DNA from 2 places in the Amycolatopsis sp. lyj-109 genome. Region 2 is predicted to be linked to the other one. Evidence: riboswitches for the same ligand, from Rfam matches in the RefSeq annotation. Region 2 holds a riboswitch; the other holds the start of a gene.
The links. A riboswitch is a leader RNA that binds a small molecule or an ion and turns the genes downstream of it on or off. The one in region 2 is predicted to bind glycine.
Positions count from the first base shown of each region.

Region 1: it holds a riboswitch for glycine, as region 2 does, so the genes downstream of both, gcvP (aminomethyl-transferring glycine dehydrogenase) here and gcvP (aminomethyl-transferring glycine dehydrogenase) in region 2, are expected to answer to the same signal.

Region 1 covers NZ_JAJPWR010000021.1:890-15,366, reverse strand. Annotated here, with positions in the region: gene ACLJQF_RS36290 (CDP-alcohol phosphatidyltransferase family protein) at 1-67, shown strand, start outside; gene gcvH (glycine cleavage system protein GcvH) at 161-547, shown strand; gene garA (glycogen accumulation regulator GarA) at 662-1,126, shown strand; gene ACLJQF_RS36275 (MerR family transcriptional regulator) at 1,123-1,869, shown strand; gene ACLJQF_RS36270 (bifunctional nuclease family protein) at 2,086-2,559, shown strand; gene ACLJQF_RS36265 (MerR family transcriptional regulator) at 2,602-2,997, shown strand; gene trxA (thioredoxin) at 3,010-3,345, shown strand; gene ACLJQF_RS36255 (TetR/AcrR family transcriptional regulator) at 3,326-3,958, opposite strand; gene ACLJQF_RS36250 (MerR family transcriptional regulator) at 4,240-4,818, shown strand; glycine riboswitch at 4,861-4,959, shown strand; gene gcvP (aminomethyl-transferring glycine dehydrogenase) at 5,132-8,017, shown strand; gene ACLJQF_RS36240 (NAD-dependent epimerase/dehydratase family protein) at 8,117-9,052, shown strand; gene ACLJQF_RS36235 (glycosyltransferase) at 9,049-11,223, shown strand; gene ACLJQF_RS36230 (GtrA family protein) at 11,153-11,650, opposite strand; gene ACLJQF_RS36225 (NAD-dependent epimerase/dehydratase family protein) at 11,790-12,944, shown strand; gene ACLJQF_RS36220 (nuclear transport factor 2 family protein) at 13,096-13,455, opposite strand; gene ACLJQF_RS36215 (helix-turn-helix domain-containing protein) at 13,625-14,419, shown strand; gene ACLJQF_RS36210 (aldo/keto reductase) at 14,460-14,477, shown strand, end outside.
Region 2 covers NZ_JAJPWR010000001.1:169,374-183,850, forward strand. Annotated here, with positions in the region: gene ACLJQF_RS00745 (PadR family transcriptional regulator) at 1-309, shown strand, start outside; gene ACLJQF_RS00750 (DUF1700 domain-containing protein) at 306-1,520, shown strand; gene ACLJQF_RS00755 (alpha/beta fold hydrolase) at 1,626-2,588, shown strand; gene ACLJQF_RS00760 (general stress protein) at 2,973-3,497, opposite strand; gene ACLJQF_RS00765 (glutamine synthetase family protein) at 3,708-5,072, shown strand; gene ACLJQF_RS00770 (gamma-glutamyl-gamma-aminobutyrate hydrolase family protein) at 5,053-5,763, shown strand; gene ACLJQF_RS00775 (aldehyde dehydrogenase family protein) at 5,760-7,127, shown strand; gene ACLJQF_RS00780 (3-oxoacyl-ACP reductase) at 7,127-7,894, shown strand; gene ACLJQF_RS00785 (hypothetical protein) at 7,891-8,088, opposite strand; gene ACLJQF_RS00790 (helix-turn-helix domain-containing protein) at 8,160-9,455, shown strand; glycine riboswitch at 9,611-9,704, shown strand; gene gcvP (aminomethyl-transferring glycine dehydrogenase) at 9,840-12,671, shown strand; gene gcvT (glycine cleavage system aminomethyltransferase GcvT) at 12,738-13,829, shown strand; gene gcvH (glycine cleavage system protein GcvH) at 13,843-14,220, shown strand; gene glyA (serine hydroxymethyltransferase) at 14,220-14,477, shown strand, end outside.

The DNA.
Region 1 (14,477 bases), on a different contig from region 2:
CGTCTGGTCCGGGGTGCTCTACGTCGTGCAGGCGCGCAACGCGCTGCGAGGCACTCCCGCAGAGTGAGCTTCCGCCGGGTCGTGGCGGGCGGCTGGGCCGTGTGGGTGTAAGACTTCGCCCAACACTTTTCGCCAGTGAGGGTATGAAAGGGGACCGGCGGTGTCCGCTCCTGAAGAGCTTCGCTACACCGAGGAACACGAGTGGGTCGCCACCCGCGGCGAGGACACCCTCGTGCGCATCGGCATCACCGAGTACGCGCAGGACCAGCTCGGCGACGTCGTCTTCGTCGACCTGCCCGAGGTCGGCAGGCAGGTCAGCGCCGGGGACGTCTTCGGCGAGGTCGAGTCGACCAAGAGCGTCTCCGAGCTGTTCGCGCCCGTCGACGGGGAGGTCGTCGCGGTCAACGACGCCGTCGCCGATTCGCCGGAGCTGATCAACAGCGACCCCTACGGCGAGGGCTGGCTGATCGAGATCCGGCTCGACGACCCGGCGGGCCTGGAAGCCCTGCTCGAAGCCGAGGCGTACGACGCCCTGACCAAGGGCTGAAGCCCGCTCCGCCGGTTCGGGGAGCCGGGGCTCGGAGAATCGATCAGGCACGGTACGTTGGCAGCTACACGTTCTTGAGTACTGGCAACACAGCATGTGTGGAGGAGAGCTCAGGTGAGCACGAACGACGGGCCCGGCGGCGTTCCCCCGGAGCAGTCTCCGGAGCGGACCTCTGTCTTCCGGGCCGACTTCCTGGCCGAAGCCGAAGGCCGCGAGCCCGCCCCGGAAGCCCCGGTCCAGGGTGTCGACGCCCTGCCCGCGGGTTCGGCGCTGCTGGTCGTGAAGCGCGGCCCCAACGCGGGTTCGCGGTTCCTGCTCGACCGCGACACCACCAGCGCCGGGCGGCACCCGGACAGCGACATCTTCCTCGACGACGTCACGGTCTCCCGCCGGCACGCCGAATTCCGGCGTGAGGGCGGCGAGTTCGTCGTCATCGACGTCGGCAGCCTCAACGGCACCTACGTCAACCGCGAGCCGGTCGACCAGGCGGTGCTCGCCGGCGGCGACGAGGTGCAGATCGGGAAGTTCCGCCTGGTCTTCCTGACCGGCCCGGGGCACGGGGGCCAGGGGGCGCAGTGACGGCGGCCGGGCGGCCACAGAACCACGGACTGAGCATCGGGGCGGTACTCGCGCAGCTGCGCGGCGACTTCCCCGATGTCACCATCTCCAAGATCCGGTTCCTCGAAGCGGAAGGCCTGGTGCAGCCGGGCCGGACGCCTTCGGGGTACCGGCAGTTCGCCGCGGCGGACGTGGAGCGACTGAGGTTCGTCCTGGCCGCCCAGCGGGATCACTACCTCCCGTTGAAGGTCATCAAGGAGCAGCTGGACGCGGCGGACTCGGGGGCCGGGCCCGTCGCGGACCTGCCCCGCCCGCCGCGCCGGCTGGTGCCCATCGATGTGACGGCGGAGAACGTCGGCTTGCCCGTGGCGGAAGATTTCGCCGCGGGCAAAGAGCTGCGCCTGACCCAGGAGGAACTCCTGGAGCAGGCCGGTCTCGACGCGTCGGCACTGGCCGAACTGCAGCAGTACGGCCTGGTCCGGCCCGGTCCCGCCGGGTTCTTCGACCCGGACGCGGTGCTGGTGGCGCGGACGGTCAAGGCGATGACCGAATTCGGGATCGAACCGAGACACCTGCGTGCTTTCCGCGCCGCGGCCGACCGTGAGGTCGGGCTGCTGGAGCAGATCGTGACGCCGGTGTACCGGCATCGCGACCCGGAGGCCAAGTCCCGGGCCGACGAGGTGGTGCGGGAGCTCGCGGCACTGTCCGTGACCCTGCACACGCTGCTCGTGAAGGCGGGAATCCGCGGCGTCGCGGGATGTTGATCGATAACGGGGCAGTGAGATCCTCTTTGCGGTCCCATGTCAATGACTGAATGTTCGGCACCGCATGCCGTACCGTGAAGGCACGGGTTTGCGGCACGCGAACCGAGAGTGTCCGGACAGCGAGCACAGCGCACGGATGACGGGTAGCGTCGGGAGTATGGGCGTGAAGCCGGTTCAGCGCTGCGGCCCGTGTGCACGAGAGGGAGGCGAAGCCCGATGAGCGAAATGCGCGTCGTCGGTGTGCGGGTCGAGCTGCCCGCGAATCAGCCGATCTTGTTGCTGCGGGAAACCGAGGGTGAACGGTACCTGCCGATCTGGATCGGCTCGGTCGAAGCCACCGCCATCGCCTTGGAGCAGCAGGGTGTCCGCCCCGCCCGCCCGCTCACGCATGACCTGCTGAAAGAGGTCATCGGAGCGCTCGGCCGGGAGCTGGAGCAGGTCGTCATCACCGACCTGAAGGAGGGCACGTTCTTCGCGGAGCTCGTGTTCGACGGCGACATCCGGGTGTCCGCCCGGCCGAGCGACTCGGTGGCGCTCGCCCTGCGGATCGGCGTCCCGATCCACGCCGTGGATTCGGTGCTGGAGGAAGCCGGCCTGATCATCCCGGACGAGCAGGAGGACGAGGTCGAGAAGTTCCGCGAGTTCCTCGACTCCGTGTCGCCCGAAGACTTCCGCGGAGCAGACACCTGATTCCTTGCCTTGACGCGGACGTCAACGTCTAGCGTCGACAGCATGCGGATCGGAGAACTTGCGCAGCGCACGGGTGTCACCACCCGTGCGCTGCGGTTTTACGAGGACCAGGGCCTTCTGACGGCCCGGCGTTCGGCGAACGGCTACCGCGAGTACGACGAGGACGACCTCCAGCTGGTCCGGGAAATCCAGACCCTGCAGACAGTCGGCCTGACCCTCGACGAGACCCGGCCCTTCGTCGACTGCCTGCGCAGCGGCCACGAGACCGGCGACTCCTGTGCGAGTTCGATCGAGGTCTACCGGCGCAAGCTCGAAGAAGCCGACGCGCTCCTCGCGCGGCTGGGCGGAATCCGCGGCGAACTGGCCGGGAAACTCGCCGCCGCCCTCGCCCGGCAGGCGCCCGATCCGTGTGTCGTGCCCGAATCCCCGCGCTCGTGAAGGAGCCCTGTCATGTCCGAAGTTGCTGACGTCACCGATGCGACCTTCGCCGAGGTCCTCGGCAGCGACGTCCCCGTGCTCGTCGAGTTCTGGGCCACCTGGTGCGGCCCGTGCCGGATGGTCGGCCCGGTGCTCGCGCAGCTGGCCGCCGAGCGGGACGGCGAGCTCGCCGTCCGCAAGATCAACGCCGACGAGAACCCCGAGACCACCCGCTCCTACCAGGTCATGTCGCTGCCGACGATGATCCTCTTCTCGGGTGGCGAGCCGGTCGAGACGATCGTCGGCGCGTTCCCGAAGGCCCGCATCGAAGACCGGCTCGACCGGGCGCTCAAGGCGCCGTCGCTTTGACGAAGGTGTCCGCGACCTCGCGCCCGTACCGCTCCAGGTCAAGCGCGGGGTCGGCCGCGTAGGCCGCGGCCACGCCGTCGATGGCCTGCGCGACGGACATCGCCATCACCTCGGGGGTGAACTCGCCGAACGCGCCCTCGGCCTGGCCCTGCTTCAGCTGGCGGGCCAGGCCGTGCACGCGCATGTCGTCGACCAGCACCTTCGTCATCACCCAGCCGTCGGCGTCGTCGGCGTTGGCCGCGAGCTCGGTCAGCGTCCGGACGCACTCGGGGTAGGCGCGCAGGAACGCCACCGACGTTTCGATGTGCGCCCGCAGGTAGCCGGGCCGGTCGGCCGGGTCGAGGCCGCCGCCGGTGCGCTCGGCGAGGAACTCGTTCTTCGTCTCGACGACCGTGCTGAGCACGGCCTGCATCAGGCCGGCCTTGTTCGTGAAGTGGTACGAGATCAGCCGGGTGCTGCTGAGCCCGGCGCGCTCCTTGATCTTGGCGAAGGTGGTCCGGCGGTAGCCGAGGTCGGCCAGGACGCCGATGGTCGCGCCGATGATCTGCGCCCGGCGCGCGGCCTCGGTGACGCTGAGGCCCATCTCGGCCATGAGGTCGGTGTTTACTTGCATGAGTAAAAATTTACCTGGCTGAGTAAAAACTGTCCAGTGGGTTTGGCCGGCCACGAGCGGGGGTACGGCGAACGGCTCAAAGGCTCAGCCGAGCGTCGAGGCTTGCCGCGCGTCGCGTTGACCGGCACTGTCCGGGCGCTTACCGTCGAAGAAGAGAAATTGCCACGGTGTGATTAACGGTCTGGGGCCGGGCCGTGGCGGTTGATCTCCGGCGGGTCCCGCTCCTGGGGCTCCTCCGGCTGTCATTCGCCGGCCGCCTGGTCGGGCGAGGGGAGGCTTGCGTGGTCGAGGCTGGTTCCGAGAAGCAGCCTGTCGAGGTCGCGACTGGTGAGCAGGGGGAACTGTTCCCCGACGACTCGCTGCCCGACGAGCTGGTGGGCTACCGGGGTCCGGCGGCGTGCCAGATCGCCGGCATCACCTACCGGCAGCTCGACTACTGGGCCCGGACCAAACTGGTCGCGCCCAGCATCCGCACCGCGCACGGCTCCGGCTCGCAGCGGCTGTACTCGTTCAAGGACATCCTGGTCCTCAAGGTCGTCAAGCGGCTCCTGGACACCGGGGTCTCGCTCCAGAACATCCGGGTCGCCGTCGACCACCTGCGTCTCCGCGGCGTCCGCGACCTGGCCCGGGTGACGCTGTTCTCCGACGGCACCACGGTCTACGAGTGCACGTCGCCGGAGGAGATCGTCGACCTGCTCCAGGGCGGTCAGGGCGTGTTCGGCATCGCCGTCAGCGGCGCGATGCAGGAAATCAGCGGCACGATCCACGAGTTCCAGGCCGAACGCGCGGACGGCGGCATCGTCGAGACGCACGAACCGGACGAACTCACCCAGCGCCGCAACGCCCGCAAGACCGGGTGATCATCGCTGCGGCGGACGGAGTAAGGTTCTCCTCGCGGTCGACGAATCCGCGCGGGAGAGTCCGAGTCACACCTTGAGCTCGGCGCCGAAGGAGCAAGTCCTCCCCGGAACCTCTCAGGCACCCTGGACCGCGCGGACGAGACGCCTCTGGAAAGCGGGTCGTCAGGACACAGCCTGATGGCCCCGCCGACGGTGCAAGCCCGGCAAACTGCGGGCGAAACTCTCAGGCGCCTCCTTCGGGAGGTACGGACAGAGTGGGGAGGACCCGGACATCGCCGTCCCGGTCCACCCCCGCTGTCCCCAGGAGACCATCGTGGATCCGTCACTCGCCTCCCTGGAACAGGGCATTCCCTTCGTCGACCGGCACATCGGGCCCGGTCCGGACGACCTCCGGCGCATCCTCGACGTCATCGGTGTCGCCTCCCTCGACGAACTCGCCGAGCGGGCCGTGCCGGGGTCGCTGCGGGAGTCCGCCCGGCCGCTCGAACTGCCGCCCGCCGCCTCCGAAGCGCAGGCCCTCGCCGAACTCCGCGAGCTGGCCGCCCGGAACCGGCCGACCGCCGCCATGATCGGGCTCGGCTACCACGACACCGTCACCCCGCCCGTCATCCGGCGCACCGTGCTCGAGAACCCGGCCTGGTACACCGCCTACACGCCCTACCAGCCCGAGATCTCCCAAGGGCGGCTCGAAGCGCTGCTCAACTTCCAGACCATGGTCGCGGACCTGACCGGGCTTCCCGTCGCCAACGCCTCCCTGCTCGACGAGGCCACCGCGGCCGCCGAGGCGATGACCCTGGTGCGCCGGGCCGGAAGGACGAAGTCGCACCGGTTCGTCGTCGACCAGGACACCCTGCCGCAGACCCTCGCCGTGCTGCGGACCCGGGCCGAGCCGCTCGGTATCGAGGTCGTCGTCGAGGACCTTTCGCAAGGATTGACCGGGCTCGGGCTGGGCGGGGACTTCTTCGGCGTGCTCCTGTCCTACCCGGGCGCGTCCGGCGCGGTCCGGGAGCTCGACCTCACCATCAGCGAGGCCAAGAAGCACGGTGCGGCCGTGATCGTCGCCGCCGACCCCCTCGCCCTCACCCTGCTCCGGCCGCCGGGCGAGCTCGGCGCCGACGTCGCCATCGGGTCGACGCAGCGGTTCGGCGTCCCACTCGGCTTCGGCGGGCCGCACGCCGCCTACCTGGCGGTGCGCCAGGGCCTGGAACGGCAGCTGCCCGGTCGGCTGGTCGGCGTCTCGAAGGACGCCGACGGCACCCCCGCGTACCGGCTCGCCCTGCAGACGCGCGAACAGCACATCCGCCGCGAGAAGGCGACGTCCAACATCTGCACCGCGCAGGTCCTCCTGGCCGTGATGGCGTCGATGTACGCGGTCTACCACGGGCCCGAGGGGCTGCGCTCGATCGCGCTGCGGGCGCACCGGATGGCCACCGTGCTGGCCGCAGGCCTCGCCGAGGGCGGCGTCGAGGTCGTGCACGGCGAGTTCTTCGACACGGTCGTCGCGGCCGTGCCCGGCCGGGCGGACACGGTCGTCGCTGTGGCGCGTGACCTCGGCATCTCGCTGCGCCGGATCGACGACGACCACGTCGGCATCGCCTGCGACGAGACCACCACCCGCGAGCGGCTTTCCTGCGTGTGGAAGGCGTTCGGCGTTTCGGTGTCCGATGTGGATGGTCTGGACGCGGACACCGCGGACGCCCTCCCGGCGCCGCTGCGGCGCACGAGCGGATACCTCACGCACCCGGTGTTCCACGCGCACCGCTCGGAAACCGCGATGCTGCGCTACCTGCGGCGGCTGGCCGACTCCGACGTCGCCCTCGACCGGAGCATGATACCGCTGGGCTCGTGCACCATGAAGCTCAACGCCACCGCCGAAATGGAGCCGGTCACCTGGCCGGAGTTCGCCGGCCTGCACCCGTTCGCGCCGGCCGAAGACGCCGCCGGGCTCCTGGACGTGGCCGCCGACCTGAGCGCGTGGCTCGCCCGGATCACCGGCTACGACGCGGTTTCCCTGCAGCCCAACGCCGGCAGCCAGGGCGAGTTCGCGGGCCTGCTCGCCATCCGCGCCTACCACCGCTCCCGGGGCGAGGCCGCGCGTGACGTCTGCCTGATCCCGGCCAGCGCGCACGGCACGAACGCGGCCAGCGCGGTGATGGCGGGCATGCGGGTGGTCGTCGTCCGCTGCGACGACGAGGGCAACATCGATCTCGCCCACCTGCAGTCCACAGTGGACGAGCACCGCGCCGACCTGGCCGCCATCATGCTGACGTACCCGTCGACGCACGGGGTCTACGAGGACACCGTCGGCGAGGTCTGCGCGGCGGTGCACGACGCGGGCGGACAGGTGTACGTCGACGGCGCCAACCTGAACGCGCTGATCGGCGTCGCCCAGTACGGCCGCTTCGGCGCCGACGTCTCGCACCTCAACCTGCACAAGACGTTCTGCATCCCGCACGGCGGGGGCGGCCCCGGCGTCGGCCCGATCGGGGTCCGCGCACACCTGGCGCCGTTCCTGCCGAACCACCCGCTGCAACCGGCGGCCGGCCCGGCCACCGGCGTCGGCCCGGTCAGCGCGGCGCCGTGGGGGAGCGCGTCGATCCTCCCGATTTCGTGGGCCTACGTCCGGATGATGGGGGCCGAGGGCCTCCGCCGGGCGACGCTCGTCGCGGTCGCCAACGCCAACTACGTCGCCCGCCGCCTCGACGGCCACTACCCGGTGCTCTACGCCGGCCGCGAAGGCCTCGTCGCGCACGAATGCATCCTCGACCTCCGGCCGCTGACGAAGGCCACCGGCGTCACGGTCGACGACGTCGCGAAACGGCTGGCGGACTACGGCCTGCACGCGCCGACGATGTCGTTCCCGGTCGCCGGCACGCTGATGGTGGAGCCGACGGAAAGCGAAGACCTCGCCGAACTCGACCGCTTCTGCGCGGCGATGATCGCGATCCGCGCGGAAATCGACCGCGTCGCGGCGGGGGAGTGGCCCGTCGAGGACTCGCCGCTGCGGCAGGCACCGCACACCGCCCGCTGCGTCGCCGGCGAGTGGAACCGGCCCTACAGCCGCGAGACGGCGGTGTTCCCCGCCGGTACGGGCGCGCCCAAGATCTGGCCGCCCGTCCGCCGGATCGACGGCGCCGCGGGCGACCGGAACCTGGTCTGCTCCTGCCCGCCCCCGGAGGCGTTCGGCGAAAGTTCGTGAAGGCCACCTTCAGGAACTTGAAGTTCCTCAAGGTGGCCTTCACGAACTTGCCACCCGGCGCACTGCGGGCTCACAGGAACGCCGGGTAGGTTGACGCGCATGGCGAGTGCGCACGGTCCCGTCCGGACGTCCGTGGTCGTGACCGGCGGCAGCGGCTTCATCGGCCGGGCCGTCGTGCGCGCCCTTCGCGAGCGGGGCGTGCCGGTCACCGCCGTCGACCGGGTTCCCTTTCCCGAAGACGCGGACGGCGTCCGCGTGGTCACCGGGAACCTGCGCGACGCGGCCGTCCGCGAGGAAGCCGTGACCCGCGAGACGGCGGCGATCGTGCACCTCGCCGGGCTGACGTCGGTGCTGAAGTCGGTCGAGCTGCCCGAGGACACCTTCGCCGACAACGTCCTGGTCACCCAGGAACTCCTCGAACTGGCGCGCCGCCACGAGGTGCCGAAGTTCCTGCTCGCCTCGACCAACGCGGTGATCGGCAACGTCGGCGGCGCCACCATCACCCCGGACCTGCCGCTGCGCCCGCTGACGCCGTACGGGGCCACCAAGGCGGCGTGCGAAATGCTGCTGTCGGGCTACGCCGGCGCGTACGGCATGACGACGTGTGCGTTGCGGTTCACCAATGTCTACGGCCCGGGAATGTCCCACAAGGACAGTTTCGTGCCGCGGATGATGCGGGCCGCGCTGACCGGCGGCGGGGTCAAGGTCTACGGCGACGGCCGCCAGCGCCGCGATCTCGTGCACGTCGACGACGTCGTGCGGGCGGTGTTGTCGGCCCTCGACAGCGGCTACTCCGGCCGGGCGATCGTCGGCGCCGGGCGCTCGGTGTCCGTGCTGGAGATGGTCGAAGCCGTGCGCGAGGTGACCGGCGCCGAGCTGCGGGTCGAGCACGTCGAGGCCCCGGCCGGGGAGATGCCCGCGGTCGTCGTCGACGTCTCGGCGAGCGCGGAGACCATCGGCTACCGGCCGGAGGTCTCGCTGACCGACGGCCTCGCCACGGCGTGGAAGTACTTCTCCGGCCTCGAGAACCAGTGAAGGTCTTTCTCAAGCGCCACTGGCTGCTCCTCCTGCTCCTCGTCCCGGCGATCACCCTCCGGGTGCTGACCTGGCTGGCCTACCGGCCCGCGCTGCTGTTCATCGATTCCTTCCGGTACATCGACAACCTGCACGCCCTGCGCGCCGACCAGCTCGACCCGATCGGCTACGACCTCGTCCTGCGGCCCCTGCTGGCCGTCGGCGGGCTCGCCTGGGTCGCCGCGGTCCAGCACGCCGGCGGGGTGCTGATCGCGATCGGCGTCTACGCGCTGGTCCTGCGCCTCGGGGGCCGTCCGTGGGTCGGCGCGCTCGCCGCGGCCCCGGTGCTGCTCGACGCCTACCAGCTGCAGATCGAGCAGAACATCATGTCCGAGGTGACGTTCGAGGCCGTCCTCCTCGGACTCCTCTGGCTGCTGCTCGGCTGGGGCACGCCGGGCTGGAAGCGGGCCGGCGCGGCGGGCCTGCTGCTCGGCTTCGGCGTGCTGACCCGGCTGATCGGGATCTCGCTCGCCCTCCCGCTGCTGGTCTTCCTCGTCGTCGCCGGGGGAGCGTGGCGGCAGTGGGCGGGCTGGCGCCGGGCCGGCGTCGGGCTGCTGGGCCTGCTCGCCGTGCTCGTGCCGTATGCGGCGCGGGTGCACGCGGAGACCGGCAAGTGGGGCCTGTCCGGACCGTCCGGGAACATGCTCTACGGCCGCACCGCCGCCGTCGCCGACTGCGCGAAGCTCCACCTCGACCCGGTGCTGCAGGTCTTCTGCCCGGCCGAACCCCGCGAAACCCGGCTCGTCGACAACTACACCCACGCCGACCTCGACCCGAACTGGCCCGGCCCGCTGCCCCCGGGCGCGGACAAGGCCGCCCTGGCCCACCAGTTCGCCGTCGACGTCCTGAAGGAGCAGCCGGGCGACGTCGCCGGCGCGATCCTGGACGACTTCGCCAAGAGCTTCGCCTGGACCCGCGAGCAGGACCCCACCGACGTCCCCCTGGACCGGTGGCAGTTCCAGCCGACCTACCCGCAGTGGGCCGACCAGTCCCTGATCGACCTGGTCACGCAGCAGAACGACGGCGTCGTCGCGAGCGTCGACCGGCCCCTCGCCAAGATCCTGCGCGACTACCAGCTCGGCGGCGGGTACGTCCCGGGCGCGGTCCTCGGCATCGGCGCGCTCCTCGGCCTCCTGACGGTGTTCCGGCGCAAGAAACCCCTGGACCGCGCCCAGGCGGGAGCGCTGCTCGCGACGTCCGGCGGACTCCTCCTGCTGTTCGCCTCGGCGGTGTTCCAGTTTTCGTGGCGCTACCAGCTTCCGGCGCTCGTGCTGCTGCCGGTCGCCGGAGCGCTGGGCTTCACCACGCTGACGTCGGCGAGCCGGAAGCGGCTCGGCGCCTTCCCCGACGACGTCGACTCCGGCGCCCTCGACGACTTCCGCGGCCGGCACCCCGGGCTCGGACTGGCGCCGCTGACCGTCGTCATCGCCGCCTACAACGAAGCCGGTGGCATCGGCGAGGTCCTGGAGAAGATGCCGGACGAGTGCCTCGGCATGCCGGTGGACGTCCTCGTCGTCGTCGACGGCGGGACCGACGACACGGCCGCGATCGCCGAGGCGCACGGCGCGTACGTGTGTGTCGCGCCGCGCAACCGCGGCCAGGGTGCGGCGCTGCGGCTGGGCTACCACCTCGCGGCGGAAGGCGGCGCCGACTACGTCGTGACGACCGACGCCGACGGCCAATACGACAACAGCGAGCTGGAGGCGCTCGTTCGCCCGGTCGTCGACGGCACGGCGGACTTCGTCACCGGGTCGCGGCGGCTCGGGCACGAGGAGGCCGACAGCCGCGTCCGGTGGCTCGGCGTGCGGGTGTTCGCGGCGCTGGCGTCGGTGCTCACGGCCCGGCGGATCACCGACACGTCGTTCGGCTTCCGCGCGATGCGGGCGGAGCTGGCCTGCGCGGTCCCGCTGCGCGAGCCGCAGTACCAGTCGTCGGAGCTGCTGCTCGGCAGCACCGCCCGCGGCGCCCGCGTCACCGAGCTGCCGATGAGCATGCGGCTGCGCAAGGCGGGCAAGAGCAAGAAGGGCGGCAGCCTCGTCTACGGCGCCAACTACGCCCGGGTCATGACCGGGACGTGGTGGCGGGGGTACGTGCTGCGCCGCGGCCGAACACGAACCGGTCGAGCAGCGTGAACTTGACGACGAACATCAGCGCGTAGCTGCCGACGTACGCGCCGTCGACGAGCACGACCCACCAGAAGTGCGGCAGGCCCAGGGGCGTCAGCAGCGAGCCCGCGAGGGTCGTCAGGCCGATCGAGGCCAGCCCGCCGAGCCCGATCACCGCGAGGTAGGGCAGCAGTTCGCGCCGGACCCGCGGCCGCCCGGTGCGGCCCCACACCCAGCGCCGCGTGACCAGGAAGTTCAACACCGCACCGGCCGCCCAGGCCAGCGTGCTCGCCAGGGCCGCGGCGCCGCCGGTGGCCAGCACGGCGAGCAGCACGACCTGGCTGAGGACCGTGGCGGCGACGGACGTCGTCGCGGCGCGCGCCAGCCGGGCCCAGCCGCGGCGGCGGGTCTTCTCCGCCGTGCGGGGCCGCACGCTGTTGGTTACGGTCGTCATGTCCCCATCCTCCCCGCGGGCCGGTCGCGCCGCCGTCCGACCCCCTCACACATAGGAGATTCACAGGTCATTGCCAGGTCCTCATCAGCACGCGATCTATAGCGTTCGGGTGGCGTAAACGAGCAGGAAAGGCGGCACAATGCGGGTGCTGGTTCTCGGCGGTGACGGATATCTGGGCTGGCCGACCGCGCTGCACTTATCGGACAAAGGCCACGAGGTGGCCGTTCTCGACAATTTCGCGCGGCGCGGGTACGACGCCGAACTCGGTGTCGAAAGCCTGGTCCCGATCGAATCCCTCGCCGGCCGCATCGCCGCCTGGCACGAGGTTTCCGGCCGCACGATCACCAGCTACGAAGGCGACCTCCTCGACGCGGAGTTCCTGTTCGAAGCGGTGCGTGACTTCGCGCCGGATGCCGTCGTCCACTACGCCGAGCAACGGTCGGCGCCGTATTCCATGATCGACCGCGAACACGCGGTGTACACGCAGCACAACAATGTGGTCGGGACGCTGAACCTGCTCTACACGATCGCGGAGATCAATCCCGCGATCCACCTGGTCAAACTCGGCACGATGGGCGAATACGGCACGCCGAACATCGACATCGAAGAAGGCTGGCTGGAACTCGAGCACAACGGGCGCCGCGATCGCGTGTTGTTCCCGAAACGGCCGGGTTCTTTCTACCACCTCACCAAGGTGCACGATTCCCACAACATCGAATTCACCTGCCGCGCGTGGGGCCTGCGCGCGACGGACCTCAACCAGGGCGTGGTGTACGGCCAGCAGACCCCGCAGACGGCGCTGGACCCGAAGCTGGCGACCCGCTTCGACTACGACGCCGTGTTCGGCACGGTGCTCAACCGGTTCGTCATCCAGGCCGTGCTGGGCCAGCCGCTGACGGTGTACGGCAAGGGCACGCAGACCCGCGGGCTGATCGACATCCGCGACACCGTGGAATGCATCCGCCTGGCCGTCGAGCACCCGGCGTCGCCCGGCGAGTTCCGGGTGTTCAACCAGATGACGGAGAGCATGCCGGTGGCCGGGATCGCCGAGCTGGTGGCCGACCGCTTCCCGGGGCCGGTGCAGATCGAGCAGCTGGAGAACCCGCGCACCGAAGCACCGGAGCACTACTACAACGTGAAGCACACCGGGCTGGTCGGGCTGGGCCTGGAGCCACACCTGCTGTCGGACACGCTGATCGAGTCGATGTTCGACATCGTGGGCGCCAACAAGCACCGGGTGAACCCGGAGAAGCTGCGCCCGACCGTCCGCTGGCGGGGCGCGCTGAAAGCCTGAAGCGCACCGTGCGGGCTCCCGCGCCCGGGATGCGCCCCAAGGCGGCCTTGGTTGCGTCTGACGCAACCAAGGCGGCCTTCGGTGCGTCTGACGCACCGAAGGCCGCCTTGGGGCGCTCGGGGTCTGGAGTCCGGGAGCCCGCACGGGCTGGTCAGCCGGGCAGCTTGTCGAGAAAGCCGTGCACCCGGGCGATCTTCCCGTCTTCGAACTCGACGACGTCGAACCCGATGGCGACCGGCTCGGCACCGGGAGCGCCGAGGTACCACCGGAAGCGGGCGAGGTCGTGGTGCGCGTCGGGTTCGGCGGGCAGGCTGAAGGTGAGCCCGCCGAACTGCTGCTGCGCCCCGGCGACGAACCGGTCGATCCCGTCGTGCCCGCTGACGGCGCCGAGGGGGTCGGTGTAACCGGCGTCCGCGGTGAAGACGTCGGCGACGAGGGCGCGCCGCTTGTCGCCGTCGGTCTCGTTCCAGACGGCGATGTACTGCTCGACGATGGTTCGGGCGTCGGTCATGGGTGGTTCCTTTCGTTGGGGGACAACGGTTTCCGCCGTCCCGGCGCTGGAACCCACTCTGGCGGTGCGGCGGCGGCGCGTCGATTACGCGAGAGGTAATGCGGAGCCATTACCCCCGAAGTAATGGCAGCGGCTCCGTGATCGCCGTAGCGTCGCTCGCGTGACGACCATGATGCAGGCGCGGCAGCGGCCCGTCGGGGAGCTGCTGCGCGAATGGCGGGACCGGCGCCGGATCAGCCAGCTCGATCTGGCGATCTCGGCGGACATCTCCACCCGCCACCTGAGCTTCGTGGAAACCGGGCGCTCCAAGCCGAGCCGGGACATGGTGCTGCGCCTCGGCGAGCACCTCGACGTCCCGCTGCGGGAACGCAACCGGCTGCTGCTCGCCGCCGGGTACGCGCCCGCCTTCACCGAGACCGCGCTGAAGGACCCCGGGATGGACGCCGTCCGGCGGGCCGTGCGGCAGCTGCTCACCGGGCACGAGCCGTACCCGGCCGCCGTCGTCGATCGGAACTGGGACCTCGTCGACGCCAACGCCGCCGTCGGTCTCTTCGTCGCCGGGATCCCGCCCGAGCTGACCACCAACGTCCTGCGCGCGACCCTGCACCCCGACGGCATGGCGCCGCACGTGCTCAACCTGGGGGAGTGGCGGGCCCACCTGCTCGGGCGGCTGCGGCGCCAGGTGACCCAGACCGCGGACGCCGGCCTGGCCGAGCTCCTGGACGAACTGCGCGGCTACCCGTGCGACCAGCCCGTGCCCGAGGTGGAAGTCCCCGGACCGGGTGACATCTTCGTGCCGCTGAAGTTCCGCCACGACGGCACCGACCTCACGTTCTTCAGCGCGGTGGCCACGTTCGGCACCCCGCTGGACGTCACCGTGGCGGAACTGGTGATCGAGTCGTTCTTCCCGGCCGACCCGGCGACGGCGGCGTATCTGCGCGAGCGGGCCGTCCGGGTGGGATGATGGGGATCCGCGCAGCATCCGAAGTGAGGATCACCGGTTGATGGCCGTCCCGCCTTCG
Region 2 (14,477 bases):
GTGCTCGATCTCGCCGTTCTCGCGGTGCTCCGCGACGAAGACGGCTACGGGTACGACGTACTGAGAAGGCTCCGGGCCGCCGGCCTGGACGAGGTGGGGGACGCGTCGGTGTACGGGACGTTGCGCAGGCTGTACAAGGCCGGCCTGCTGACGTCGTACGTCGTGCCCAGCGAAGAGGGCCCCCACCGCAAGTACTACAGCCTGAACGAGCCGGGCCGGGCGCGCCTGGCCGAGTCGGTCAAGACGTGGCAGAACTTCGCATCGACGATGAACGTACTCCTGGGAGACGCAGTGGGAGAGGCAGCATGAGCGACAAGCCGACCGCCGTGCGGGTGTATCTGGCGCGGGTCCGGACCGCGCTCGCCGACCTGCCCGCGAGCGAGATCGAAGAGATCCTCGAGGACGTCCGCCCGCACCTGGCGGAGCTGGAGGCCGAGCTGGGGGAGGGCGCCCGCGTCGAGGCGCTGATCGAACGGCTCGGCTCGCCGGAGAGCTACGCCGCCGAGCTGCGCGCGTCCGGCGGGTACCCGGCGCCGGGGGAGGGTGCCACGCAGGTGTTCACCACCACTGCCGGGCCGAGCCTGGTGAAGCCGCGGATCGCGTTGTGGGGCCTGCTGTTCAGCGCGCTGGCGCTCGCGCTGCTCGCCTTCGGCGCCGCCGTCACCGTCGACCCCGACGTGTTCGCCGGCCTGCTGCTGTTCGCGCCGGTGTTCGTGGTCAGCCTGGTGCTGCTGCTGCGCGGCGGGGTCGAGCCGGTGCTGGCCCTGCCGGAGGTCGCCTGGCTGCGCACCACCATGGCCAAGGGCCGCGAGCAGGAGGACGCCGGCAAGTTCCTGCGCTACCTCGGTTCGCTCAAACCGGCGTGGTGGGTGCTGTGCGCGGTCGCGCTGGTCGCGTTCGGGCTGCTGCTCATGCTGCGGCACCGGGGCGCGGTACTGCTGCTGCCGTTCCTGATCCTCGCGGCCGTCGCGGCCCTGTGGGCGGGCCCGCGGGTGCGCACCGACCGGCGGCTGCTGTGGGTGGCCGTGCCGATCTCGGCGTTCGTCATCGGTGGCGCGCTGGGCGGCTTCGGTGCCGCGATCGACCTCTTCGCCCGCGGCGGCTCCTCGAGCCCGCCGTCGTACTACACGTCGTCCGACAGCTACGGCAACGACCAGCTGACCTACGGCGGCCATGACGTCGGGAACATCTACGCCTTCGACGCCGAGGGCAAGCCGCTGACCGAGGTCTACCTCTACGACGAAGAGGGCCGGCCGATCACGGTGACCCGCTACGGCTGCGAGCGATCGAGCGGCAGCCGGCAGAAGATCGGCGAGGACAACCGGTTCCCTCGGCCGAAGATCGAGCAGGGCGTCACCGACGACCAGGGCAACTACAACGGCTACAACGGCTACCGCGGCGCTTGCCGCGAGCTCGCGGGCGTGCCGTTCAGCGCCGCGATCCCGAAGGTGACGGTGCCGCCGACGACCACGTCGCCGACGTCTTCGTCCGCGCCGGCCTCGCCGACGCCGACGAAGTAGGGGGGACGAACGCCAGGAGCGGCGGTCGGGGCCGCTCCTGGCGCGTTCACCCGTTCCGAACGTGCCCGAAACGCCGGGCGAACGTGAGCGTGCTGAGCTGGGCGGGTGACGCCACCCACGGACAGTTTCGCCCCGCGCACCCGGGTCGTCCACGGGTACGAGCGCGCCTACCGGATGGCCGGGCGCGGGCCGGCCCTGCTCTTCCTGCACGGCATCGGCGACGACTCGTCGACCTGGCTGGACCTGCTGGCCTCACTGTCGGCCGACTTCACGGTGATCGCGCCCGACCTGCTCGGCCACGGCGCTTCGGCCAAGCCGCGCGCGGACTACTCGGTCGCGGCCTACGCGTGCGGCATGCGCGACCTGCTGACCACCCTCGACGTCGACCGGGTGACGGTGGTCGGGCACTCGCTCGGCGGCGGCGTCGCGATGCAGTTCGCCTACCAGTTCCCGGAACGGTGCGAGCGGCTCGTGCTGGTCGGCTCGGGTGGGGTCGGCGCGGGCGTCCACCCGCTGCTGCGCCTGGCCGCGGCGCCGGGAGCGGGGCTGGTGCTGCCGCTGCTGGGGACGCCGCCGGCGGTGGCGGCGCTGCGCGGGTTCGCCGGGCTGCTGCGGGTCTTCGACGACGCTGACCTCGACTACGTGCTGGCCCGCTACGTTCGGCTGGTCGAGCCGAGCACGCGCTCGGCGTTCCTGCGGACGCTGCGCTCGGTCGTCGACTGGCGCGGGCAGGTGGTCAACATGCTGGACCGGTGTTACCTGACCGAGGGCATCCCGACGCTGCTGGTGTGGGGCACGGAGGACACGGTGGTGCCGAGCGGCCACGCGCTGCGCGCGCACCGGGCGATGCCGGGCAGCAGGCTGGTGCTCTTCGAGGGCGCGGGCCACTTCCCGCACCGGTCGGATCCGGAGCGGTTCCTGGAGATCCTGCGGGAGTTCCTGGCCCAGACACCGCCGGCGCGGTACGACCGGGCGCGGTGGGGAAAGCTGCTGCGCGCGGGCCGTCCGGTGGAAGCTCCCGAGCCGGCCGGGATCCCGGATGTGCCGACGGTGTCGTCGGGCACCTGAGCAGCCCCCGTTTTCCACGCTACCGGCGGGCACCGACAGTTCCGGCGCGGTCTCATGCGCCCCAATGTGGCATTGGGTCCGTCCAACGATGCTGTTGGCGAATTCGGTTTCATGCCAACCGGAGCGGCCAACTCGCCCGCCGCAACGGCCAACACGCCGGAGAACCCGGGCGAGTTGGCCGCTCCGGGTGTCGAGTTGGCTGTTGCGGGCGGTGAGTTGGCTGTTGTGGGCGATCCGCTCGCCACCGGAGCGGCCTCAGCGCACCCGCTCGAATTCGCCAACAGCATCGTCCAACGCACCCAATGCCACATTGGGGCGTTTGAAGAGCGGGCCCAGGCACGACGAAGGCCGCCCGCGGGAGGCGGCCTTCGCTCTTGCGATGGATCAGCGGCCGAACGCGCTGCGCGCGGCCAGGTCGGCCAGCAGGGCGCGGCCCTTCTCGGCGGTGCGGGGCTGGGACAGGACGTCGTAGCGGCGGGCCACCAGCTGGCTCTGCGAGATGAACCCGCGCTTGTTCCGGTTCGCCGCGTGGCCCAGCGCGCCGAAGAGCAGGTTGAACCCGAGACCGGCGACGAGGCCGATCGCGATCGGGACCAGGCCGGCGCCCGGGTTCAGCAGGCTGAGCATCACCCCGAGGAACAGGCCGAACATCGCGCCGGACATCGCCGCGCTGCCGAGGACCTTGCCCCATGACATCTTGCCGGCGACTCGCTCGACGAGCATCGGCTCCACGCCCACGATCGTGACGTCGGTGACGGGGAAGTCGGTACCCGCGAGGTGGTCGACCGCGCGCTGTGCCTGCTCGTAGGACTCGTACGAACCGATCGGCCAGCCGGTGGGCAGGGTCGGCAGCTGGGGCCGGGCCTGCTGCTGTCCGATCGTGCTCTGCTGCGTGAATGCTGTGGTCATCGATCTCACCTCTCTTGTCCCGTTCAACGTGCGGGGACCCCGGTTTCCTCCCGGACGAGCGAATTCACAGACTCTTCTCAGCCGGGCAACCCGGACAATCCAGCCACGATCGCAATGGCTCAGAAAAATACCTTTTCTCGGGTTGACCCAGCCTACCTCACCGGGTAGGAAGGACCGGCAAAGGATTCATACCAAACCTTTGGGGCGACGATGGCACGCAGGCGAGGCATGCTCACGCTCGACGAACTCCGGGCGCGCGTGGACGCGGGCACGATCGACACCGTGCTCGTCGCGCTCACCGACATGCAGGGCAGGCTGCAGGGCAAGCGCTGCTCGGCGGAGTACTTCCTGGACGAGGTCGTCGGCCACGCCACCGAGGCCTGCAACTACCTCCTCGCCGTCGACGTCGACATGAACACCGTCGACGGCTACGCGCTCTCCTCCTGGGACAGCGGCTACGGCGACTTCGTGCTGCGCCCCGACTTCGAAACCCTGCGCGAGGTCCCGTGGCAGGAGGGCACCGCGCTGGTGCTGGCCGACGTCGAGCGCGTGCAGGGCGGCCCGGTGTCGGTGTCGCCGCGGCAGATCCTGCGCCGCCAGCTCGACCGGCTCACCGAACGCGGGCTCGCCGCCTTCGTCGGCACCGAGCTCGAGTTCATCGTCTTCGACGACACCTACGAGGCCGCCTGGGACAAGCGCTACCACGGCCTCAAGCCCGCCAACCAGTACAACGTCGACTACTCGATGCTCGGTACCGCGCGGCTCGAACCGCTGCTGCGCCGCATCCGCAACGACATGGCCGGCGCCGGGCTGTACCCGGAGTCCGCCAAGGGCGAGTGCAACCCCGGCCAGCAGGAGATCGCCTTCCGCTACACCGACGCCCTGAGCACGTGCGACAACCACAGCGTCTACAAGAACGGCGCCAAGGAGATCGCCGCGCAGGAGGGCAAGAGCCTCACCTTCATGGCGAAGTACAACGAGCGCGAGGGCAACTCCTGCCACATCCACATCAGCCTGCGCTCGACCGAGGGCCGCGCCGTCCTGGCGGGTGACAGCGAGCACGGCTTCTCGAAACTGATGGAGCACTTCCTGGCCGGCCAGCTCGCCGCGCTGCACGAGCTGACGTACTTCCTCGCGCCCAACATCAACTCCTACAAGCGGTTCGTCCCCGGCAGCTTCGCACCGACCGCGATCGCGTGGGGCACCGACAACCGCACCTGCGCGCTGCGCGTCGTCGGCCACGGCGAATCGCTGCGGGTGGAGAACCGGGTGCCGGGCGGCGACGTCAACCCGTACCTCGCCGTGGCCGCGCTCATCGCCGCCGGCCTGCACGGCATCGAGAACGAGCTGGAGCTGGAGGAGCCGTTCACCGGCAACGCCTACAACTCCGGCCGCGACACCGTGCCGACGACCCTGCCCGAGGCCGCCGAGGCCCTGGCCGGCAGCGACCTGGCGCGCGAGGCCTTCGGCGAGGACGTCGTCGACCACTACCTGAACGCGGCGAAGATCGAGATCGACGCCTACAACGCCGCCGTCACCGACTGGGAGCTCGTCCGTGGCTTCGAGCGCCTTTAAGCCCGTCATCGGGCTGACGTCCTACCTGGAACCCGCGAAGTTCCTGGCCTGGGACACCGAGGCCGCGCTGCTGCACCGGGTCTACGTCGATTGCGTCGTCGCGGCGGGCGGCATTCCGGTGCTGCTGCCCCCGGTGTCCGACGCGCACGACCGGCTGGTGTCCACTGTGGACGGCCTGGTGCTCACCGGCGGCGCCGACATCGAGCCCGCTCGCTACGGCCACGAGCCGCACCCGGCCACCTACGTCCGGCCCGAGCGGGACGCCTTCGAGTTCGGCCTGTTCGCGGCCGCGCGCGAGGCGGGCAAGCCGGTCCTCGGCGTGTGCCGCGGCCTGCAGGTGATCAGCGTCGCCCTCGGCGGCACTCTGACCCAGCACCTGCCGGAGGCCACGGGCACCACCGAGCACCAGCCCGCCCCGGCGACGTTCGGCCGGGGCACGGTCACGCTCGCCGAGGGCAGCCGGGCGGCGGCGATCCTCGGCCCCGAAACCAAGACGCTCTGCTACCACCACCAGGCGATCGACCGGCTCGGCACCGGGCTGGAGCCGGTCGGGTGGGCCGCCGACGGCACGATCGAGGCCGCTGAACTACCTGGTGAGTTCACCCTCGGCGTCCAGTGGCACCCCGAGCAGGACACCGACGACGTCCGGCTGTTCCAGGCTCTCGTCGAAGCGAGCAAGGAGAACCGATGACCACCAGTTTCGACGTCCTGAACCCCGCCACCGAGGAGGTGGTGCGGAGCGTTCCCCTGACCAGCGCCGAAGAGACCGACGCGGCGATCGCCCGCGCCCACGCGGCGTTCCCGGCCTGGCGCGACGTCACCCCCGGCGACCGCGCGCGGCTGCTGCGCCGCTTCGCCGACGCCGTCGAGGCCGACATCGAGCACCTCGCGCGGCTGGAGGTCGAGAACTCCGGGCACACCATCGGCAACGCCCGCTGGGAGGCCGGCAACGTCCGCGACGTCCTCAACTACTACTCCGCCGCCCCGGAACGCCTGATCGGCCAGCAGATCCCGGTGCCGGGCGGCATCAACGTCACCTTCCAGGAGCCCCTGGGCGTGGTCGGCGTGATCGTGCCGTGGAACTTCCCGATGCCGATCGCCGGCTGGGGGTTCGCGCCCGCGCTCGCCGCCGGGAACACCGTCGTCCTCAAGCCCGCCGAGCTGACGCCGCTGACCGCCATCCGGCTGGCCGAGCTGGCGCGCGAGGCGGGCATCCCGGAGGACGTCTTCCAGGTGCTGCCCGGCAAGGGGTCCGTGGTCGGGCAGCGGTTCGTCGACCACCCGGCCGTGCGCAAGGTCGTCTTCACCGGCTCCACCGAGGTCGGCAAGCAGATCATGGCGGGCTGCGCGGTGCAGGTGAAGCGTGTGACGCTGGAGCTCGGCGGCAAGAACGCCAACATCGTCTTCGCCGACTCGGACCTGGAGAAGGCGGCGGCGACCGCGCCCTACGGCGTCTTCGACAACGCGGGCCAGGACTGCTGCGCCCGGTCGCTGATCCTGGTGCAGGCGAGCGCGTACGACCGGTTCATGGAACTGCTGGAGCCCGCGGTGCACGGCGTCGTCGTCGGCGACCCCGCCGACGAGAAGACCGAGATGGGGCCGCTGATCTCGGCCGCGCACCGGGAAAAGGTCGCCTCCTACGTGCCGGACGACGCGCCCGTCGCGATCCGCGGCACCGCGCCCGCGGGCCGTGGCTTCTGGTTCCCGCCGACCGTCCTCACCCCGCCGGACCTGCGCCACCCGGTCGCGGCGGAGGAGGTCTTCGGCCCGGTCGTCGCCGTCGTGCCGTTCACGGACGAGGCCGACGCGATCCGGATGGCCAACGCGACCGAGTACGGGCTGTCCGGGTCGATCTGGACCCGCGACGCCGGCCGCGCGTTCCGGGTTGCGCGCGGCGTCGAATCCGGCAACCTCTCGGTGAACTCGCACTCGTCGGTGCGCTACTGGACGCCGTTCGGCGGCTTCAAGCAGTCCGGCCTCGGCCGCGAGCTCGGCCCGGACGCCGCCGCGGCGTTCACCGAAACCAAGAACGTCTTTCTGAGCACGGAGGAGTAATGGTCCAGCGTTTCGAAGGCCGCGTCGCGGTCATCACCGGCGGCGCCAGCGGCATCGGGCTCGCCTCGGCCCGGCGCCTGGCGAGCGAAGGCGCGAAGGTCGTCATCGCGGACCTCTCGCCGGCCGAGGGCAAGGCGGCCGCCGACGAGATCGGCGGCGCGTTCATCCAGACCGACGTCACCGACGCCGAACAGGTCGAGAACCTGTTCCACAGCACGGTGGAGCAGTTCGGCTCGGTCGACGTCGCCTTCAACAACGCCGGCATCTCGCCGCCGGAGGACGACTCCATCCTGACCACCGGCATCGAGGCGTGGGACCGCGTGCAGCGGGTCAACCTGACGTCGGTGTACCACTGCTGCAAGGCCGTCCTGCCGCACATGCAGCGCCAGGGCCGCGGGTCGATCATCAACACGGCGTCGTTCGTCGCGGTGATGGGCGCGGCGACGTCGCAGATCTCCTACACCGCGTCCAAGGGCGGCGTGCTCGCGATGAGCCGCGAGCTCGGCGTGCAGTTCGCGCGCGAGAACATCCGCGTCAACGCGCTGTGCCCGGGTCCGGTGAACACCCCGCTGCTCAAGGAACTGTTCGCCAAGGACCCGGAACGCGCGGCCCGGCGCCTGGTCCACGTCCCGGTCGGCCGCTTCGCCGAGCCGTCGGAGATCGCGGCCGCGGTGGCGTTCCTGGCCAGCGACGACGCCAGCTTCATCACGGCGTCGCAGTTCCTGGTCGACGGCGGCATCTCCGGCGCGTACGTCACCCCGCTCTAACGCCTGGTCTGTTTCTTGACGTCGTAGACCTCCCGCAGGTAGCGCCAGGCGGCGTTGATCTTCTTGCGCTCTTCGGAGATCTCCTTTTCCCGGCGGCGCAGGATCCGGGTGGCGATCTCGGAGGCGAGGAACGCGCCGGCGGCGAAGGTCAGCGCGCCGACGATCAGGGTGAGGGCGATCACGGTGGTGGTCATGGGACCAGCGTCGGGCGCGTCCGGGCGATTCGTCCCTGCGCAAAGCTAGCGGGTTTCGTTAGTTTTGTGAGGTGACGCACTGGCGCGCCGACGAGTGGGCGGAAGCGGTCCGGACGGGCATCCGTTCCCGCGGGCTCTCCCTGGACGAGGCCGCGCGGCGCATCGGCGTTCCGACGTCGACGCTGCGCAGCTGGATCGAGCACCGGCACGCGCCGAAGGTGACCGTCTTCGACCACTGGGCCGAGATCGCCGAGGTCACCGGGCTCGGGGAGGCCGAGCTGCTGCGCGTCGCCGGGGTCCTGCCCGATTCGCTGGCTTCGCCGGTCCACGTGGCGCAGGCGGCGAAGGCGCTGCGGGAGGGCATCGACCGGGCCGGGCAGTTCCTCCGCCAGGCCACCGCGCTGGTCTACTCCTCGCCCGGCACGCAGGTGGCGAACGCGATCGCGGCGTCACCGATCGACTGGGAGATGCGGATCCGCTCGGCCACCCGCGGCGACGAGGTCCGGGTCACCTACCACCACTACGTCGGGATCGTGCCGCCGCGGGACCTGCCCCACGGCGACGCCGAGGTGCGCCGCATCATCGAGCACGACGTCCTCGGCGAGCTGTGGCGGCCGCTCGGGCTGTACTGGCGGGTCGCCGAGGTGCACGACTGGCACGAGCCGCCGCGGCTGGTCATCCAGGTGCCCGAGCAGGAGGCGACGCGGCCGCCCGCGCCGTCACCGGTGGTCGCCGCGCCGCCGGTGGTCGTGCTGTCGCCGATCTGGGGCTACGGCGAGCTGCTGGCGTCGCTGGTCGCCGACGGCCTCGGGTTCGGCAACGTCGATTTCCGCTACTTCGGCCTCCCGGACACGATGGCCGACCGGGTCCGGATCGCCGCCCGCGAGCTGGCCGAACCCGCACCGCGGCTGGTGCACTCGGTGCCGCCGATCATGCTGCTGCACGGCCTCGCCCTGCCCGACCTGACCGGCCGCCTCCCGGTGGTGGTCCGCTACGGCCCCCGCATGCGCGCCCGCGCCGCCCGCATCTACCGCGAGCCGCTGCTCGAAGCGGGTTTCGCGGACCCGCTGGAAGGCGCGCGCGCGATCGAGGAGGCGATCGCGGTCCCGCCGGGCTGCGCGTACTTCGAGGTGACCATAGCCGACGAGGACGTCTTCGACGGCGACCGCCCCTCGCTCGACCGGCTCAACGACTCGGTGGCGTGGCACGCCGAGCAGATCGTCGAGCAGGTCCTGCTGGGCGCGGGCCTGCCCCCGGTCCCGCTCGGCGGCCCGCTGAAACGCCTGGTCCTGCCCTCGGGCCGGGTCCGCCGCCCGCCGGCTTTGTCCGGCCGGGTGGTCCGCCGGATCGCCGGAGGTCTTGAATGACTCATTCAGGACCTCCGAGGTCCTGAATGAGTCATTCAAGACGGTTCGGTCCGGGGTCGAGGCGGGGTCGAGGATCACTGTGGCGTTGCCCGGGTGAAGTAGACGCCCGCGGGAAGCGCCGGGTACGGTAGCGCCACAACTGCAGATCGGGCCGTCGAGCCGAGGCGGGAGAGCCCTCACGAAGTCGGTGGGGCACCGAAGGAGCAAACTCCCCGGAATCTCTCAGGTACCTGCTACCGCTTCGCGCGAGGCCACTCTGGAAAGCAGGCGCACCCGCGTCTCACCCAAGGTGAAAGCCGTGTCGCACACGGTGAAACTCTCAGGTGCCATGACAGAGGGGGAGTTCCCAGCGCACCGGTGTGCGCCCGGCCCGAGGAGCTCCCGATCACTTCTACGCAGTTCGACGCCCGCCACATCGGCCCGTCCGAGGCCGAACGCGCGAAGATGCTGGCCGAATGCGGTTACAGCAGCCTCGACGCCCTCGTCGGCGCCGCCGTCCCCAGCGCCATCCGCGCCACCCGTGAGCTGGTCCTCCCGCCCGCCGCGTCCGAAGAGGAAGCCACCGCGGAGCTGCGCGCCCTGGCCGCGCGCAACCGGCCGATGACGCAGATGATCGGCCTCGGCTACTCCGACACCGTCACGCCCGGCGTGATCCGCCGGAACGTCCTCGAGAACCCGGCCTGGTACACCGCCTACACGCCCTACCAGCCGGAAATCTCGCAGGGCCGCCTCGAAGCCCTCCTCAACTTCCAGACCATGGTCGCCGACCTGACCGGCCTGGCCACCGCGAACGCCTCGCTGCTGGACGAGTCGACCGCCGTCGCCGAAGCCGTCACGCTCATGCGGCGCGCGTCCAAGTCGAAGTCGAACAAGGTCGTCCTCGACGCCGAGTGCCTGCCGCAGACGATCGCCGTCGTGCGCACCCGCGTCGAGGCCCTCGGCATCGAGGTCGAGGTCCGCGACCTGCTGACCGGCCTGCCCGAGGACTTCTTCGGCGTCGTCGTCCAGTACCCGGGCGCGTCCGGTGTGCTGCGCGGCCGCGGCTTCTACCACGCGATTTCCGAGTCGGCGAAGGCCGCGGGCGCGCTGTTCACCGTCGCCGCCGACCTCCTCGCCCTCACCCTGATCACCGCGCCGGGCGAGTTCGGCGCCGACGTCGCCGCGGGCTCGACCCAGCGCTTCGGCGTCCCGCTCGGCTACGGCGGCCCGCACGCCGGGTACATGTCCGTGCGCGCCGGCCTCGAGCGGTCGCTGCCCGGGCGCCTGGTCGGCGTCTCGGTCGACGCCGACGGCAACCCGGCCTACCGGCTCGCGCTGCAGACGCGGGAGCAGCACATCCGCCGGGAGAAGGCGACGTCGAACATCTGCACCGCGCAGGTCCTGCCGGCCGTGCTGGCCGCGATGTACGCGGTCTACCACGGCCCGGACGGCCTGAAGAAGATCGCCCGGCGCGTCCACGGCCTCGCCGCGGGCTTCGCCGGCGCCCTGCGTGAGAACGGCGTCGAGGTCGTGCACGAGTCGTTCTTCGACACCGTCGTCGCGCGGGTGCCGGGCAAGGCCGCCGAGGTCCACGCGGCCGCCCGCGAAGCCGGGATCAACCTCGGCCACGTCGACGCCGACCACGTCCGCGTCGCCTTCGACGAGGTCAGCACCCCCGCGATCGCCGCGAAGGTTCTCAACGCCTTCAAGGTCGAAGGGGACCTGAAGGACGGCGTCGCCCTGCCGAACGGCCTCGCCCGCGAGAGCGGCCTCATGGGCCACGAGGTCTTCGGCACCCACCGCTCCGAGACGGCCATGCTGCGCTACCTGCGCCGCCTCTCCGACCTGGACTACGCGCTCGACCGCGGCATGATCCCGCTCGGCTCCTGCACGATGAAGCTCAACGCCACCACCGAGATGGAGCCGATCAGCTGGCGCGAGTTCGCCGGTATCCACCCGTTCGCGCCGGCCGAGGACGCTTCCGGGTACCACACGCTCGTGGGGCAGCTCGCGGACTGGCTGGCCGAGGTCACCGGCTACGACAAGGTGTCGCTGCAGCCGAACGCGGGCAGCCAGGGCGAGCTCGCCGGGCTCCTCGCGATCCGCGCCTACCACCGCGCCAACGGCGACGAGGCCCGTGACGTCTGCCTGATCCCGTCGTCCGCGCACGGCACCAACGCCGCGTCCGCGGTGCTCGCCGGGATGCGCGTGGTCGTCGTCAAGTGCACCGACGAGGGCAACGTCGACCTGGCCGACCTGCGGTCCAAAGTGGACACCCACCGGGACACCCTCGCCGCGATCATGGTGACGTACCCGTCGACCCACGGCGTGTACGAGCACGACATCGACGAGCTGGCGAAGATCGTCCACGACGGCGGTGGCCAGGTCTACGTCGACGGCGCGAACCTCAACGCCCTGCTCGGGCTGGCCAAGCCGGGCGAGTTCGGCGGCGACGTCTCGCACCTGAACCTGCACAAGACGTTCTGCATCCCGCACGGCGGCGGTGGCCCCGGCGTCGGCCCGGTCGCGGTGCGCGCGCACCTCGCGCCGTACCTGCCGAACCACCCGCTGCTCGACGCCGCCGGCCCGGCGACCGGCGTCGGCCCGATCAGCGGCGCGCCCTACGGTTCGGCGTCGATCCTGCCGATCTCCTGGGCGTACGTCCGGATGATGGGCGCGCCCGGCCTGACCGCGGCCACGAAGGTCGCCGTGCTGGCCGCCAATTACGTCGCTTCGCGCCTGGCTCCGCACTACCCGGTGCTCTACACCGGCCAGGACGGCCTGGTCGCGCACGAGTGCATCCTCGACCTGCGCCAGATCACCAAGGAGACCGGCGTGACGGTCGACGACGTCGCCAAGCGGCTCATCGACTACGGCTTCCACGCGCCGACCATGTCGTTCCCGGTCGCGGGGACGCTGATGGTCGAGCCGACCGAGTCCGAGGACCTGGGCGAGATCGACCGGTTCATCGCCGCGATGATCGCCATCCGCGCCGAGATCGACGAGGTGGCTGCCGGTCGCTGGGCCGCCGAGGAGTCGCCGCTGCGGGGCGCCCCGCACACCGCGGAGACGCTGGTCGGCGAGTGGGACAAGCGCTACGACCGCGAGGTGGCCGTGTACCCGGCGGGTGTTTCCCGCAAGAACAAGTACTGGCCGCCGGTGCGTCGCATCGACGGCGCCCGCGGCGACCGTAACCTCGTGTGCTCCTGCCCGCCCCTCAGCGAGTACGGCTCGTGAGTGGTAATTCGGGTTAGAACCCTAATTACCACTCACGACCACCTACGGAAGGCGACAATTTTTCCCATGTCTCGCGAAACCTCCCTGCACGGAGTCCACAAGGGACTCGGTGCGCTGTTCACCGACTTCGCCGGCTGGTCGATGCCGGTCCGCTACGCCAGCGAGCTGGCCGAGCACAAGGCCGTCCGCGAGGCGGCCGGGCTGTTCGACCTGTCGCACATGGCCGAAATCCACGTCACCGGCAAGCAGGCGGCGGACGTCCTGGACTTCGCGCTGGTCGGCAACCTGACCGGGGTCAAGCCGGGCCGGGCGCGGTACACGATGATCTGCAACGCCGACGGCGGCGTCCTGGACGACCTGGTCGTCTACCGCCTGGCCGACGAGCACTACCTGGTCGTCGCGAACGCGGGCAACGCGCAGGTCGTCGCGGACGCGCTGGAAGAGCGGGTCGCGGGCTTCGACGCCGTTGTCGACGACCGGTCCGAGACCACCGCGCTGATCGCCGTCCAGGGCCCGAACGCCGCGGCGATCGTCGGTGCCGTGACCGACGCCGACCTGGATGCGCTGAAGTACTACGCCGGCGTCCCGGCGTCGGTGAAGGGCCACGACGTCCTGCTCGCCCGCACCGGCTACACCGGCGAAGACGGCTTCGAGCTGTTCGTCGACGCCGACGCGGCCCCCGCGCTGTGGCGCCTGCTGCTGGAAGCCGGCGAGCCGCACGGGCTCGTCCCGGCCGGCCTGGCCTGCCGCGACACGCTTCGGCTCGAAGCCGGGATGCCGCTGTACGGCAACGAACTCACCGTCGAGCAGAGCCCGTTCGAGGCCGGGCTCGGCCGCGTCGTCAAGTTCGAGAAGCCGGGTGACTTCGTCGGCCGCGCCGCCCTCGAAGAGCGGTCCAAGGCCGACGTCCCGCGCGTGCGGGTCGGGCTCAAAGGCGCCGGCCGTCGCGCCCCGCGGCACGGCTACCCGGTCCTGGCCGATGGCACGGAGACCGGCGAGGTGACCAGCGGCGCGCTGTCGCCGACGCTGGGTTACCCGATCGCCATGGCGTACGTCGATCGGGCGTACGCCGAGCCCGGCACCGAGCTGTCCGTCGACATCCGGGGCAGGATCGAGCCCGTCGAGGTCGTCGCCCTGCCCTTCTACTCCCGCGCGTAAAGGACTCCCAGCTGTGAGCATCCCCGAGAACCTGCAGTACACGAAGGAACACGAGTGGCTGAGCGTCGACGGCGGCGTCGCCACCGTCGGCATCACCGCCTTCGCCGCCGAATCGCTCGGTGACATCGTGTTCGTCCAGCTGCCCGACGCCGGGTCGGCCATCACCGCGGGCGAGGTGTTCGGCGAGGTCGAGTCGACCAAGTCGGTCAGCGAGCTGTACGCGCCGGTCTCCGGCGAGGTCGTCGAGGTGAACGGCACCACATCGGACACCCCCGAGGTCATCAACTCGGACCCGTACACCGAAGGATGGCTCCTGAAGGTGCGTCTGACCGGGGACGTGCCCGAACTGCTCGACGCCGCCGCGTACGCCGCGCTCACCCAGGAGAACTGATGACGACCTTCGACGCGCACCTGTCCGAAGTCGACCCCGAGGTCGCCGCGGCCGTCGCGGACGAGCTCACCCGCCAGCAGTCCACCCTGGAGATGATCGCCTCCGAGAACTTCGCCCCGGTGGGCGTGCTCGAAGCGCAGGGTTCGGTGCTGACCAACAAGTACGCCGAGGGCTACCCCGGCCGCCGTTACTACGGCGGCTGCGAGCACGTCGACGTCGTCGAGCAGCTCGCGATCGACCGCGCGAAGGCCCTGTTC